DNA from 3 places in the Streptomyces sp. NPDC018026 genome. Region 3 is predicted to be linked to each of the others. Evidence: riboswitches for the same ligand, from Rfam matches in the RefSeq annotation. Region 3 holds a riboswitch; each other region holds the start of a gene.
The links. Region 3 has a riboswitch for thiamine pyrophosphate ahead of thiO (glycine oxidase ThiO). Riboswitches for the same ligand answer to the same signal wherever they lie in the genome.

Region 1 (4,412 bases), on a different contig from region 3:
CCACGACCTGGAGGGCCTCTTCAACGGAGTTGCGGAGCCGCAGGTCAGCTTTCGCTCGCCCTGGTCGGGTTGGCGGCGCGGCGTGAACTCAGTGAGTCCTGATCTGAGCTTCGCGATATTCAGTGGGCAGCACGCGATCTGTGCCGTGGAGCCGGACGGGAGTGTCCGCTGGGAGTACGGCCACGAGTGCTGGGGAAATCGGGAGCACGATCACACCATCGCCGACCACATCTGTGGCGGTCTGGAATCCGGATCGGTCCGGGTCTCGGATGACGGGACTCTCGTCTGGGGGCACGTTCGTGGCTCCGAGTACGAGGAGTGGTTGGTACTCGATGCCATCACCGGCAGGGTTGTGGGCCGGACTCCTCTGGACAGCGCGGCAGCCGGCTCTGTACACATTGCCCACCCGGACGGGAAGCACGTGGGACTGAGCATCGGCTTGGGGCAGGACGGATCGATGCTCTACTGGGCGCGGTGGGAGCAAGGCAACCTGCACAGCTGGCACATGAACGACGACGACCGCATCCTCGTCGACATCCACCCATCGGGCACCAAGTTCCTGACCTTGGACCACAACTGCGGGGACCTCTCCGTCCACGCATTTCCTTCGGGAGCCGCAATGGCGACCGTCGACGATTCCGCCGTCCCCCCGCTCCAGCCCGAAGACGGAGACGAGGACTACGAGAACGAAGACCCCGCGTACTGGGACTACTACTGCGGGCACATCGACTCAACCTCAGTCCTGGCCTCGACCACTGAGGCCGACGAGGAGCACGGTGAGGGCCGTCACTGGCTGCTTGACTCGGCCACCTTGGAGGTAGTGGGGCAGGTCGGCTACCCGTGCCCCATAGAAGGACCGGCCCGCCCACTTGGTGACGGAACCTGGCTCACCCACGACGAGGCTTCCGGACAACTGACCCGCTGGGCCGTCTCCGCTCGGTAGCAGGTCCAGGCGTTGCGCCGGAATGCCGTTCCGCACTCCGGCACGACGCATCTGCAGCCGCTGTCAGTCTGCCATCGGCAGGTACACCCGGTTCCCGCTCTCCGCGAACTCTTTCGACTTCTGGAGCATCCCCGCAGCGACCTCCTCAGCCGTCGCCCCCGCAGCCGCCGTGCCGCCGAACTGCTCTGTGATGCTTTGACTAATCTTCATCGAGCAGAACTTGGGCCCGCACATGGAGCAGAAGTGGGCCGTCTTGGCGGGCTCGGCCGGCAGTGTCTCGTCGTGGAACTCCCGTGCCGTGTCGGGGTCTAGGGCCAGGTTGAACTGGTCCTCCCACCGGAATTCGAACCGGGCGTCCGACAGCGCGTCGTCCCACTCCTGTGCACCTGGGTGACCCTTGGCGAGGTCGGCGGCATGGGCGGCGATCTTGTAGGTGATGACGCCGGTCTTGACGTCGTCACGGTTGGGCAGGCCCAGGTGTTCCTTGGGCGTGACGTAGCAGAGCATGGCCGTGCCCCACCAGGCGATCATCGCGGCACCGATGCCGGAGGTGATGTGGTCGTACGCCGGCGCGACGTCCGTCGTCAGCGGGCCGAGGGTATAGAACGGAGCTTCATCGCAGATCTCCTGCTGAAGATCGATGTTCTCCTTGATCTTGTGCATCGGGACATGTCCCGGGCCCTCGATCATGGTCTGTACGTTGCAACGCTTGGCGATCCGGTTGAGTTCCCCGAGCGTGCGCAGCTCGGCGAACTGCGCCTCGTCGTTGGCGTCCGCGATCGACCCCGGACGCAGGCCGTCGCCGAGGGAGTAGGTGACGTCGTAGGCGGCGAGGATCTCGCAGAGTTCCTCGAAGTTCTCGTAGAGGAACGACTCCTTGTGGTGCGCCAGGCACCACGCCGCCATGATCGATCCGCCGCGCGAGACGATGCCCGTCTTGCGGTTCGCGGTGAGGGGTACGTACGGCAGGCGCACGCCCGCGTGGACCGTCATGTAGTCCACGCCCTGCTCGGCCTGTTCGATGACGGTGTCCTTGTAGATCTCCCAGGTCAGCTCCTCGGCGCGGCCGTCGACCTTCTCCAGGGCCTGGTAGAGCGGCACGGTTCCGATGGGGACGGGGGAGTTGCGCAGCACCCATTCGCGGGTGGTGTGGATGTTGCGGCCGGTGGAGAGGTCCATGACCGTGTCGGCACCCCACCGGGTCGCCCAGGTCATCTTGTCCACCTCCTCCTCGATGGAGGACGTCACCGCCGAGTTGCCGATGTTGGCGTTGACCTTCACCAGGAACCGCTTGCCGATGATCATCGGCTCGATCTCGGGGTGGTTGACGTTGGCGGGCAGCACGGCACGTCCTGCGGCGATCTCTTCGCGGACCACCTCCGGGGAGACGTTCTCCCGGACGGCCACGTACTCCATCTCCGGGGTGATCTCCCCCTGTCGCGCGTACGCGAGCTGCGTGACCGCGTTGCCGTCCCGGCCCCGGCGCGGCTGGCGCGGGCGGCCGGGGAAGACGGCGTCGAGGTTGCGCAGGCCGCCGCGGGGCGAGGTGTGCTTGATTCCGTCGTCCTCGGGCCGGACGGGGCGGCCCGCGTACTCCTCGGTGTCGCCGCGGGCGATGATCCAGTTCTCCCGCAGCGGCGCAAGGCCCCTGCGGACATCGGTGTCGACGTGTGGATCGGTGTACGGGCCCGAGGTGTCGTACAGCGTGACCGACTGCCCGTTGGTGAGGTGCACCTGACGGACCGGCACCCGCAGATCGGGGCGCGAGCCCTCGACGTACGCCTTGTGCCAGCCGATGGACTTCCCGGCCTCCGCGTTGTCCGCGGTGCCTGCGGTGTCCGCCTGGGCGGTGTTCTGCGTGGAGGCAGGCGTGCGTGCGTCCTTGATGGTCATGAGACCTACTCCCTACGCCGGCATTACCCGGTAACAGGTTCGGCGGTCGACGCAGCGGCTTCCGTCCGTCGACGCTTCGTGGGATACGTCACTCGATTTCGGTGACGTTTCCCGTGAAACATCGCTGGGACGGAGGTCAGCGCCCTCTCAGCCCGGTGCTCCGAGCTCCCGCGTGTACAAAGGTGCCTCCACGCTAGCGCCCATTCGGGCGCGGTGAACAGAGGGCCCCCCTCGTTCTTGCGATGATCGGGCGGTGACCACACCGCAGCCCCCCTCCTTTCCACCGCGCCGGCCCCGCCGCGGACCGAACGCCGAAGAGGGCGACGGCCGGACAGTCGGCCACGTCCCCGGCGTCGCCGCCGCCGCGAACGCCGGCAGACATGAGACGGGTTACGGACACGATGCGGACCATGGGCACGGTGCGAGCGGTGGGCACGGTGCGGGCGGCGGACACGGCACGGGCGGTGGGCACGGTGAGGGCGGCGGGCACGGTGTAGGCGGCGGGCACGGGCACTCGCACGGGCACGGACCGGCGGCTCCCGTCTCCCGGCATCTGCGGAAGGTCATCGCCGCGATCCTCATCCCCTTCACCGCGGCCGTCCTGGTCGGGCTCGCGGTGCTGTGGCCGGGCGGCGCACCGGCGCACGAGCGCACCGGCGTCGGCTTCGACCGGCAGACGCAGCAGGCCACCGTCACCAAGGTGGTCGAACTGAGCTGCCAGTCCGTCAACGCCTCGGGCGGTGTCCCGACCGGCGACACATCCACCGCCGAGGGTTCCTCCGCGGTGCAGCAGGCGAACGGCGACTGCAAGCGGGCGACCATCCGCGTCGACACCGGCGACGACAAGGGCCGCACGTTCGACGAGATCGTGCAGCCGGACCAGTCACGGCAGTTGCACGAGGGCCAGAAGGTGGTGGTCGCCTACGAGCCCTCCGCGCCGAAGGACCTGCAGTACTCGGTGACCGACATCAACCGCCGGCTCCCCCTGGCCCTGCTCGCCGGCATCTTCGCCCTCGCCGTCGTGGTCGTCGGACGGCTGCGCGGGCTCATGGCGTTGGTCTCGCTGGCCATCAGCTTCCTGCTGCTGAACTTCTTCATCCTGCCCGCCATCCTGCAGGGCTCCAACCCCCTGGTCGTGGCGGTGATCGGGTCCAGCGCCATCATGCTGATCGCGTTGTACCTGTGCCACGGGCTGTCGGCCCGCACATCCGTGGCGGTGCTCGGCACTCTGATCTCGCTACTGCTGATCGGCGTACTCGGGTCGCTCTTCATCGGCTGGGCCGCGCTCACCGGCAACACGGACGACAACACCGGCCTCATTCACGGCCTGTACCCGTCCATCGACATGAGCGGCCTGCTGCTCGCCGGGGTCATCATCGGTTCGCTCGGTGTCCTGGACGACGTGACGGTCACCCAGACCTCGGCGGTGTGGGAACTGCACGAGGCCAACCCGACGATGGGCTGGCGCGGTCTGTACCGCGCGGGCATCCGCATCGGCCGCGACCACATCGCCTCGGTGGTGAACACGCTCGTCCTCGCCTACGCGGGCGCTGCGCTGCCCCTGCTGCTGCTGTTC
Region 2 (4,412 bases), on a different contig from region 3:
GTGCATGCAGTTCCTGATCGACGACGGCACCTGGTGGCAGGGCCTGCTGCTCGGCCTCGTGGTCGCCGTCAGCGCCACCCTGGGCGACCTCGGCGAGTCCATGATCAAGCGAGACCTCGGCATCAAGGACATGGGCACCCTCCTGCCGGGCCACGGCGGCATCATGGACCGGCTGGACTCCCTCCTCCCGACGGCGCCGGTGGTGTGGCTGCTGCTGGTGATCTTCGTCGGGGTGGGTTGACAGTCATCCGGTAGCATGGAAAGGGCCTGCGGCGTCTGCCGCGGGCCCTTCCGTGTGTCCCCGCCGACGCGGGGGTGTCCCAGTGAGGTCTCCTGGCTTCGGCACGGCCCTGCCGTTGTCCCCGCAGAAAGCGGGGGGTTGCCACAGGCCCGCCGTCATGAGGAGTTGTCCGACCGTGGCCCGTCCAGCCCCCGGTGAGCTCACCTTTGCCGCACCCCGCGGAGCGAAGCGGCCGCCGCGGCACCTTGCCGATCTCACGCCTGCCGAGCGCAAGGAGGCTGTCGCCGCGATCGGTGAGAAGCCGTTCCGCGCGAAGCAGCTCTCGCAGCACTACTTCGCGCGGTACGCGCACGACCCCGAGCAGTGGACCGACATCCCCGCCGGTTCGCGCGAGGGGCTGCGGGAAGCGCTGCTGCCCGAGCTGATGACGGTCGTGCGGCATCTGTCGACCGACCAGGGGACCACGCGCAAGACGCTGTGGAAGCTGTTCGACGGGACGCTCGTCGAGTCGGTGCTCATGCGCTACCCGGACCGGGTGACCATGTGCATCAGCTCCCAGGCGGGCTGCGGGATGAACTGCCCGTTCTGCGCCACCGGCCAGGCCGGCCTGGACCGCAACCTGTCGACCGCCGAGATCGTGCACCAGATCGTGGACGGCATGCGGGCGCTCAGGGACGGCGAGGTCCCGGGAGGCCCCGCCCGGCTCAGCAACATCGTGTTCATGGGCATGGGCGAGCCCCTCGCCAACTACAACCGCGTCGTCGGCTCCATCCGCCGGCTCACCGACCCCGAGCCCGACGGGCTGGGACTCTCCCAGCGCGGCATCACCGTCTCCACGGTCGGTCTCGTCCCGGCGATCCACCGCTTCACCGGCGAGGGCTTCAAGTGCCGCCTCGCCATCTCGCTGCACGCCCCCGACGACGAGCTGCGCGACACCCTCGTCCCCGTCAACACGCGGTGGAAGGTGCGCGAGGTGCTGGACGCCGGGTTCGAGTACGCGGCGAAGTCCGGGCGCCGGCTGTCCATCGAGTACGCCCTGATCCGCGACATCAACGACCAGGCCTGGCGCGGCGACCGGCTCGGGCGGCTGCTCAAGGGCAGGCCCGTGCACGTCAACCTGATCCCGCTCAACCCGACGCCCGGCTCCAAGTGGACCGCGTCCCGGCCCGAGGACGAGAAGGCGTTCGTGGAGGCCATCGCGGCGCACGGTGTGCCGGTGACGATCCGGGACACCCGTGGGCAGGAGATCGACGGGGCGTGTGGTCAGCTCGCCGCGAGCGAGCGGTAACCTGACCGGCGGAAGTATCAGTAGTACATCCAGCACGCCCAGTACATCGTCATAGTCGTCACATCTTCATATTCCGACAGGGGAGCGCCACAGCGCTGAGAGTGCGGCACCGGCCGCAGACCCTCCGAACCTGGCCCAGGTCATTCTGGGTAGGGAGATCGGTCACCACTCGAGCTGTTGCGCCCTGCCCGGGACCCTCGCCAGGGGTCCCGGGCGGGGCCGCGTCTTCTCCTGGTCACCCAGGAGGAATTCAGTGAGCATCACCAAGAAGGTCAGTGTCCTGGCCGTCGGGCTCGGCATGGTCGGCACGCTGGCCGCCTGCGGATCGTCGTCCGACGACGGCGGCGACGGCAGCGGCTCCGGCGGCTCCAAGACCGTGACTCTGGTCAGCCACGACTCGTGGGCCGCGTCCAAGGACGTCATCGCCGCCTTCGAGAAGGAATCCGGCTACAAGGTCAAGGTCCTGGAGGACGGCGACGCGGGCCAGGCCGTCAACAAGGCCGTCCTCACCAAGGACAACCCGCAGGGCGACGTCTTCTTCGGCGTCGACAACACCCTGCTCTCCCGCGCCCTCGACAACGGCCTGTTCCAGCCGTACGAGGCCAAGGGGGCCGACCTCGTCCGGCCCGAGTACCGGGCCGACCAGGACAAGCACCGGGTCACGCCCGTCGACACCGGCGACATCTGCGTCAACTACGACAAGGCGTACTTCGACCGGCACGGGCTGACCCCGCCCAAGTCCTTCGACGACCTGGTCGAGCCCGAGTACAAGGACCTGCTCGTCACCGAGAACGCGGGCAGCTCCTCGCCCGGCCTCGGCTTCCTTCTCGGCACCGCCGCCCAGTACGGAGACGACGGCTGGGAGGGCTACTGGAAGAAGCTCAAGGCGAACGGCGTCAAGGTCGTGGACAGCTGGGAGCAGGCGTACAACGAGGAGTTCTCCGGTTCGGCCGGCGGCAAGAAGGCCAAGGGCGACCGTCCGCTCGTCGTGTCCTACGCCTCCTCCCCGCCCGTCGAGGTCGTCTACGCCGACCCGCAGCCGGACACCGCCCCCACGGGCGTCGCCGACGGCACCTGCTTCCGGCAGGTCGAGTACGCGGGTCTGCTCAGCAACGCGAAGAACCCCGAGGGCGGCAAGGCCCTCCTCGACTTCCTGCTGAGCAAGTCCTTCCAGGAGGACATGCCGCTGAACATGTTCGTCTACCCGGTGCGGGAGGGCGCGCGGGTCCCCGAGGTGTTCTCGAAGTTCGGGCCGCAGGCGAAGGACCCGCAGACCCTCGACCCGGCGAAGATCGCCGACAACCGCGACCAGTGGGTCAAGTCGTGGACCTCGCTCGTACTGAAGTGAGCCGGGAGGGCAGGAAGGCGGCGCGGACCGCCCGCGGGAGCGCGGCCCGGCTCGGCCTGATGGCCGTGCCCGTCGCGTTCTTCGCGGTGTTCTTCGCCTACCCCGTCGCCGCCATCGTGGCCCGCGGACTGAAGGTCGACGGGGTCTGGCAGCTCGGGCGGATCGGGGACGTGCTCGCACAGTCGGACGTGCGGCACGTGCTGTGGTTCACCACCTGGCAGGCCCTGGCGTCCACCGGGCTCACGCTGCTCGTCGCGCTGCCCGGCGCGTACGTCTTCGCCCGCTTCGACTTCCCCGGCAAGCAGGTCCTGCGGGCCGTGGTGACCGTGCCGTTCGTGCTGCCGACGGTCGTCGTCGGTACGGCGTTCCTGGCGCTGGTCGGGCGCGGCGGGCTGCTCGACGAGCTGTGGGGCCTGCGCCTGGACACCACGGTGTGGGCGATCCTGCTCGCGCACGTCTTCTTCAACTACGCCGTCGTCGTCCGCACCGTCGGCGGACTGTGGGCGCAGCTCGACCCGCGGCAGGAGGAGGCCGCGCGGATGCTCGGGGCCTCCCGGCTGCGGGCCTGGCGGCAGGTCACACTGCCCGCGCTGGCACCCGCCGTGGCCGCCGCCGCGCTGATGGTCTTCCTGTTCACCTTCACCTCCTTCGGAGTCGTCCAGATCCTCGGCGGGCCCACCTTCTCCACCCTGGAGGTGGAGATCTACCGCCAGACCTCGCAGGTCTTCGACCTGTCCACGGCCGCCGTCCTGACGCTGATCCAGTTCGCGGCGGTCGTCGCCGTCCTCGCCGTGCACGCCTGGACGGTGCGGCGGCGGGAGACGGCGCTGCGGCTCGTGGACGCGGCCACGACCGCGCGCCGGCCGCGCGGAGCCGGGCAGTGGGCGCTGCTCGCCGGCGTCCTGGGCGTCATCGCCGTCCTGCTGGTGCTGCCGCTGGCGGTACTGGTCCAGCGGTCGCTGGGGGCGTCCGGCTTCGGCTACTACCGGGCGCTGACCCGCGAGGACGGCGGCGCCTTCCTCGTCCCGCCGATCGAGGCGATCGGCAACTCCCTCCAGTACGCCGTCGCCGCCACCGCCATCGCCGTGGTGATCGGCGCGCTGGCCGCGACCGCGCTCACCCGGCGCGACGCGGGCCGTTTCGTGCGCGGGTTCGACGCGCTGCTGATGCTGCCGCTCGGGGTGTCGGCCGTGACGGTCGGCTTCGGGTTCCTGATCGCGCTGGACGAACCGCCGCTGGACCTCAGGTCCTCCTGGATCCTGGTGCCGCTCGCGCAGGCGCTGGTGGGCGTCCCGTTCGTCGTACGGACCATGCTGCCGGTGCTGCGGGCGGTGGACGGACAGCTGCGGGAGGCGGCCGCGGTGCTGGGCGCGTCGCCGTGGCGGGTGTGGCGCGAGGTGGACCTGCCGATGGTGCGGCGGGCGCTGCTGGTGGCGGCCGGGTTCGCCTTCGCGGTGTCGCTGGGGGAGTTCGGCGCGACCGTGTTCATCGCACGGCCCGACAACCCGACGCTGCCGGTCGCCGTGGCGCGCCTG
Region 3 (4,412 bases):
GCGAGGACCGGCTCCAGGATGTCCAGCGCGGCCCGCGGCCTGAGCGCCCCGCGCTCGCGCAGCACGTCCCGCAGGGTGCAGCCCGCGATGTACTCCATCGCCAGGTAGACGTACGCCCCCTCGGCCCCCTGGTCGAAGACCTGGACGACATTGGGGTGGTCGAGCCGGGCCACCGACTTGGCCTCGCGGATGAACCGCTCGACGAAGGTGGCGTCGGTCGCGAGCGTCGGGTGCATCACCTTCAGCGCGAGCACGCGGTCCAGGCGGGTGTCCACGGCCCGGTAGACCGTGGCCATCCCGCCGACCGCGATCCGCGCCTCGACGCGGTACCGGCCGTCGAGCACCTGCCCGACGAGAGGGTCCTGAAGGGTCGTGTCCACGCAGGGAGTCTACGAGCCGACACCGACACCCCGCGTCGCCGAACGCAATCGCACCGGGACTGAAGCGCATCTGTGACGCTTCCCACGCACCGTGCGCCGCCGACGGCGGCGCACCCCCACGCGAGTGGTCCACTTCTTGCCCGACTGGAAACGGGTGGTGCGGGGGTGGGAGAAAAGACCCCGGGACGGCGCCGGGTCACTCAAAGGCGGGCCGCTCCGGATCCAGCACCGCCAAGCCCTCCGCAGGAGACGACGCCTCGGCGAAATGCCGCCGCGGAATCCGCCCGGCCCGCCGAGCCAACCGCCCCGCCTCCACCGCGGAGCGCATCGCGGCGGCCATCAGCACCGGCTCCTGCGCCCGCGTCACCGCCGAGGCCAGCATCACACCCGCGCACCCCAGCTCCATCGCCAGCGCCACGTCCGACGCCGTACCGGCCCCGGCGTCCAGGATCACCGGCACGCGCGCGTGCTCCACGATCAGCTGGAAGTTGTGCGGGTTGCGGATCCCGAGCCCGGACCCGATCGGCGAGCCCAGCGGCATGACCGCCGCGCACCCGACGTCCTCCAGCTTCCGCGCGAGCACCGGGTCGTCGTTGGTGTACGGCAGTACGGTGAACCCGTCGTCCACCAGCGTCTCCGCCGCGTCCAGCAGCTCGACCGGGTCCGGCAGCAGGGTGCGCTCGTCGGCGATGACCTCCAGCTTGACCAGGTCCGTGCCGAGCGCCTCGCGCGCGAGACGGGCGGTGAGCACCGCCTCCCCGGCGGTGAAGCAGCCGGCCGTGTTCGGCAGCACCCGGATGCCGAGCCGCTCCAGCACGGACAGCACGGAGCCGTGCACCGAGGCGTTCACCCGCCGCATCGCGACGGTCGTCAGCTCCGTCCCGGAGGCCACCAGCGCGCGCTCCAGCACGTCCAGGCTGGGCGCCCCGCCCGTGCCCATGATCAGGCGGGACGCGTACGTCGTGCCGCCGAGGACGAAGGGATCGTCGGCCATGGTCAGCCTCCTTGGACGGCGGTGAGGATCTCGACGCGGTCGCCGTCGGCCAGGGCGGTGGCCGACCACCGCGCGCGCGGGACGACGGTCTCGTTCAGGGCGGCGGCCACTCCGGACGGGGCCGCGGTGAGCGTGCCCACCAGCGCGTCCAGGGCAGTGCCGGGAGCCACCTCGCGCGGCTCGCCGTTGACGGAGACGGTCACGTGACTCATACGGGCTGCTCCGAGAGGTCCGAGAGGTCCGAGAGGGCCGGGAGTACCGGCAGTGCGGGGGCGGCGTCGAAGCGCCGGGGCGTGAAGGGGCGGGCCTCCTCCGGCAGCTCCCCGGTGGTCAGCGCGTGCGCCATGACGTCGCCGGTGACGGGCGTGAGCAGGACGCCGTTGCGGTAGTGGCCGGTGGCGAGCAGCAGGCCGTCCAGAGCGGTCGGGCCGAGCAGCGGGGCGTTGTCCGGGGAGCCGGGACGCAGACTCGCGCGGGTCTCCGTCAGGGGCAGCTCCGTGATGCCGGGCACCAGCTCGTGCGCGTCGCGCAGCAGTTCGTAGACGCCGCCCGCGGTGACCGTCGTGTCCCAGCCCAGCTCCTCGCTGGTGGCGCCGACGACCAGCTCGCCGCTCTCCCGGGGCACCAGGTAGACGTGGTTGCCGCGCACCACGGCGCGCACGGTCCGGTTCAGCAGCGGCCCCGGCGTCCGCGGCATGGTCAGCCGCAGCACCTGCCCCTTCACCGGCCGCACCGGCGGCAGCACGGCCTCCGGCACGCCCCCGAGCCGCCCGCTCAGGCTGCCCCCGGCCAGCACCACCTGCCCGGCCGTCAGCGCCGTGCCGTCGGCGGTGACGACCCCCGTGGCCCGCTCCCCGCGCCCGACGGTGAGCCGCTCGGCCCACACCCGGTGGAAGACCACACCCTCGTGTTCGCAGGCGGCCACCAGCGCGTGGGCGAGACGGCGCGGGTCGATCTGGTGGTCGCCGTCCACCCGGAGCCCCCCGCGCACGCCCGGCGCGAGCATCGGCTCCAGACGCCGGCACTCACGCCCCGACAGCCACTCGGACTCCAGGCCGGAGCGCTGCTGGAGCGCGTGCAGTTCGCGCAGGTGGGCGCGGTCGTCGGCGTCCAGCGCGACGGCGAGTGTGCCGCAGCGCCGGTAACCGAGGTCGTGGCCGGTCAGCTCGGCCAGCTCGGCCGCGAACTCCGGATAGCGGCGGGCCGAGGCGAGGTTCAGCGCGAGCAGCGTCTCCTCGCCGTAGTGCAGCTCCGTGACGGCGGCCAGCATCCCGGCCGCCACCTGGGCCGCCCCGCCGCCCGGCTCGGGGTCCACGAGCGCGGTGACCAGCCCGCGCCGCGCGGCCCGCCAGGCGGTGACGAGCCCGATGATCCCGCCGCCGACGACCAGCACGTCGGGCGTACGGGACGTACGAGGTGTGTGCGGAGGCGTGTGTGATGGAGACGACATGGGCGTCCAGCCCCTCCCTTCGCCGGCATGACCCGGATCAGGTTCGTACGGTCGGAGGCCGCCAGCCTCCCTCTCAGCCCGGTGCGTCCGGGCTCCCGCGAGTGCCTTGCGTCGGCCACCCTAGCCCGCCGGCCGCCGCCCTTGTAAGGGAGCCTCCCGGGGCCGGGGGCGTCGCCGGCCGGTCCACGGCGTACGGGCACCGACCGGCGAAACGCCAGGTGTCTATGGTGATCGGGTGAGCGAGCAGACGCGGGAACGGGAACGACGGGAACCACAGGACCAACGGGACCGGGGACAGCGGCCGGCGGCGGACGCGGAGCGCCGTGTGGTCGTGGTGGGCGCCGGGATGGCGGGCGTGCAGACCGCGGTCGCCCTGCGGGAACAGGGCTTCACCGGCCCCGTGACCCTGATCGGTGCGGAGCCGCACCAGCCGTACGACCGCCCCCCGCTGTCCAAGGCCGTCCTGCTCGGCACCGCCGAGGGCTCCGCCTTCGACGTCGACTTCGAGGCACTGGGCATCACCCTGCGGCTGGGCCGCGAGGCCCTGGGCGTCCGCCCCGCGGAGCACGTCCTGGACACCTCCGAGGGGCCGGTGCCGTACGACGTCCTCGTCCTGGCGACCGGCGCCGAACCGGTCCGGCTCCCCGGCGCCGAGGGCGTGCCCGGCGTGCACCTGCTGCGCACCCTGGACGACGCGGAACGGCTGCGGCCGGTGCTCGCCCGGCAGCACGACGTCGTGGTCGTCGGCGCGGGCTGGATCGGCGCCGAGTTCGCCACCGCCGCGCGCGAGGCGGGCTGCGCGGTGACCGTGGTGGAGGCCGCCGACCGGCCGCTGGCCGACGCGCTGCCCGCCGAGGTCGCCGCGCCGATGACCGCCTGGTACGCCGACGCCGGCGCCGAACTGCGCACCCGCGCGCGCGTGGAGCGCGTCGAGTCCGGCGGCCCCGGTGAGCCGGGCCGGGTCGTCCTCGCCGACGGCACCCGGCTGCCCGCCGACGCGGTCGTCGTCGGCATCGGCGCCCGCCCGGCCACCGGCTGGCTCGCCGGGTCCGGCATCGCCCTCGGTGCGCACGGCGAGGTCCTGGCCGACGACCGCCTGCGCACCTCCGCGCCGGACGTCCACGCGGTCGGCGACTGCGCCTCCTTCCCCTCCGCGCGCTACGGCGAGCGGCTGCTGGTGCACCACTGGGACAACGCCCTCCAGGGCCCGCGCACGGTCGCCGCCGGCATCGTCGGCGCCCCGGGCGGCGAGGCCCCGGCGGCCTACGACCCGGTGCCCTACTTCTGGTCCGAGCAGTTCGGCCGCTTCGTCCAGTACGCCGGTCACCACACCGCCGCCGACACCACCCTGTGGCGCGGCGACCCCGCGAGCCCGGCATGGACGGTCTGCTGGCTGCGCGAGGGCCGCCTGGTCGCCCTGCTCGCGGTGGGCCGCCCCCGCGACCTGGCACAGGGCAGGCGCCTGATCCAGGCGGGTACGCCGATGGACCCGGACCTGCTGGCCGACCCGGCGAAGCCGCTGAAGGCGGCGACGGCGGCCTCGGCGTAGCCAGGTTTCCGACTGTCAGTGCCAGGTGGCAGGCTGGAG

Region 1: another riboswitch for thiamine pyrophosphate. It lies ahead of thiC (phosphomethylpyrimidine synthase ThiC); the one in region 3 lies ahead of thiO (glycine oxidase ThiO).
Region 2: another riboswitch for thiamine pyrophosphate. It lies ahead of ACH4D3_RS31895 (thiamine ABC transporter substrate binding subunit); the one in region 3 lies ahead of thiO (glycine oxidase ThiO).

The regions. Positions count from the first base shown of each region.
Region 1 is NZ_JBIRFY010000009.1:192,591-197,002, forward strand. Features, by position in the region: gene ACH4D3_RS26975 (hypothetical protein) at 1-943, shown strand, start outside; gene thiC (phosphomethylpyrimidine synthase ThiC) at 1,007-2,836, opposite strand; TPP riboswitch at 2,829-3,018, opposite strand; gene ACH4D3_RS26985 (YibE/F family protein) at 3,090-4,412, shown strand, end outside.
Region 2 is NZ_JBIRFY010000013.1:112,651-117,062, forward strand. Features, by position in the region: gene ACH4D3_RS31885 (phosphatidate cytidylyltransferase) at 1-241, shown strand, start outside; gene rlmN (23S rRNA (adenine(2503)-C(2))-methyltransferase RlmN) at 399-1,529, shown strand; TPP riboswitch at 1,598-1,703, shown strand; gene ACH4D3_RS31895 (thiamine ABC transporter substrate binding subunit) at 1,783-2,877, shown strand; gene ACH4D3_RS31900 (ABC transporter permease) at 2,853-4,412, shown strand, end outside.
Region 3 is NZ_JBIRFY010000015.1:64,764-69,175, forward strand. Features, by position in the region: gene pknB (Stk1 family PASTA domain-containing Ser/Thr kinase) at 1-380, opposite strand, end outside; gene ACH4D3_RS33740 (thiazole synthase) at 577-1,374, opposite strand; gene thiS (sulfur carrier protein ThiS) at 1,377-1,577, opposite strand; gene thiO (glycine oxidase ThiO) at 1,583-2,824, opposite strand; TPP riboswitch at 2,822-2,933, opposite strand; gene ACH4D3_RS33755 (NAD(P)/FAD-dependent oxidoreductase) at 3,060-4,373, shown strand.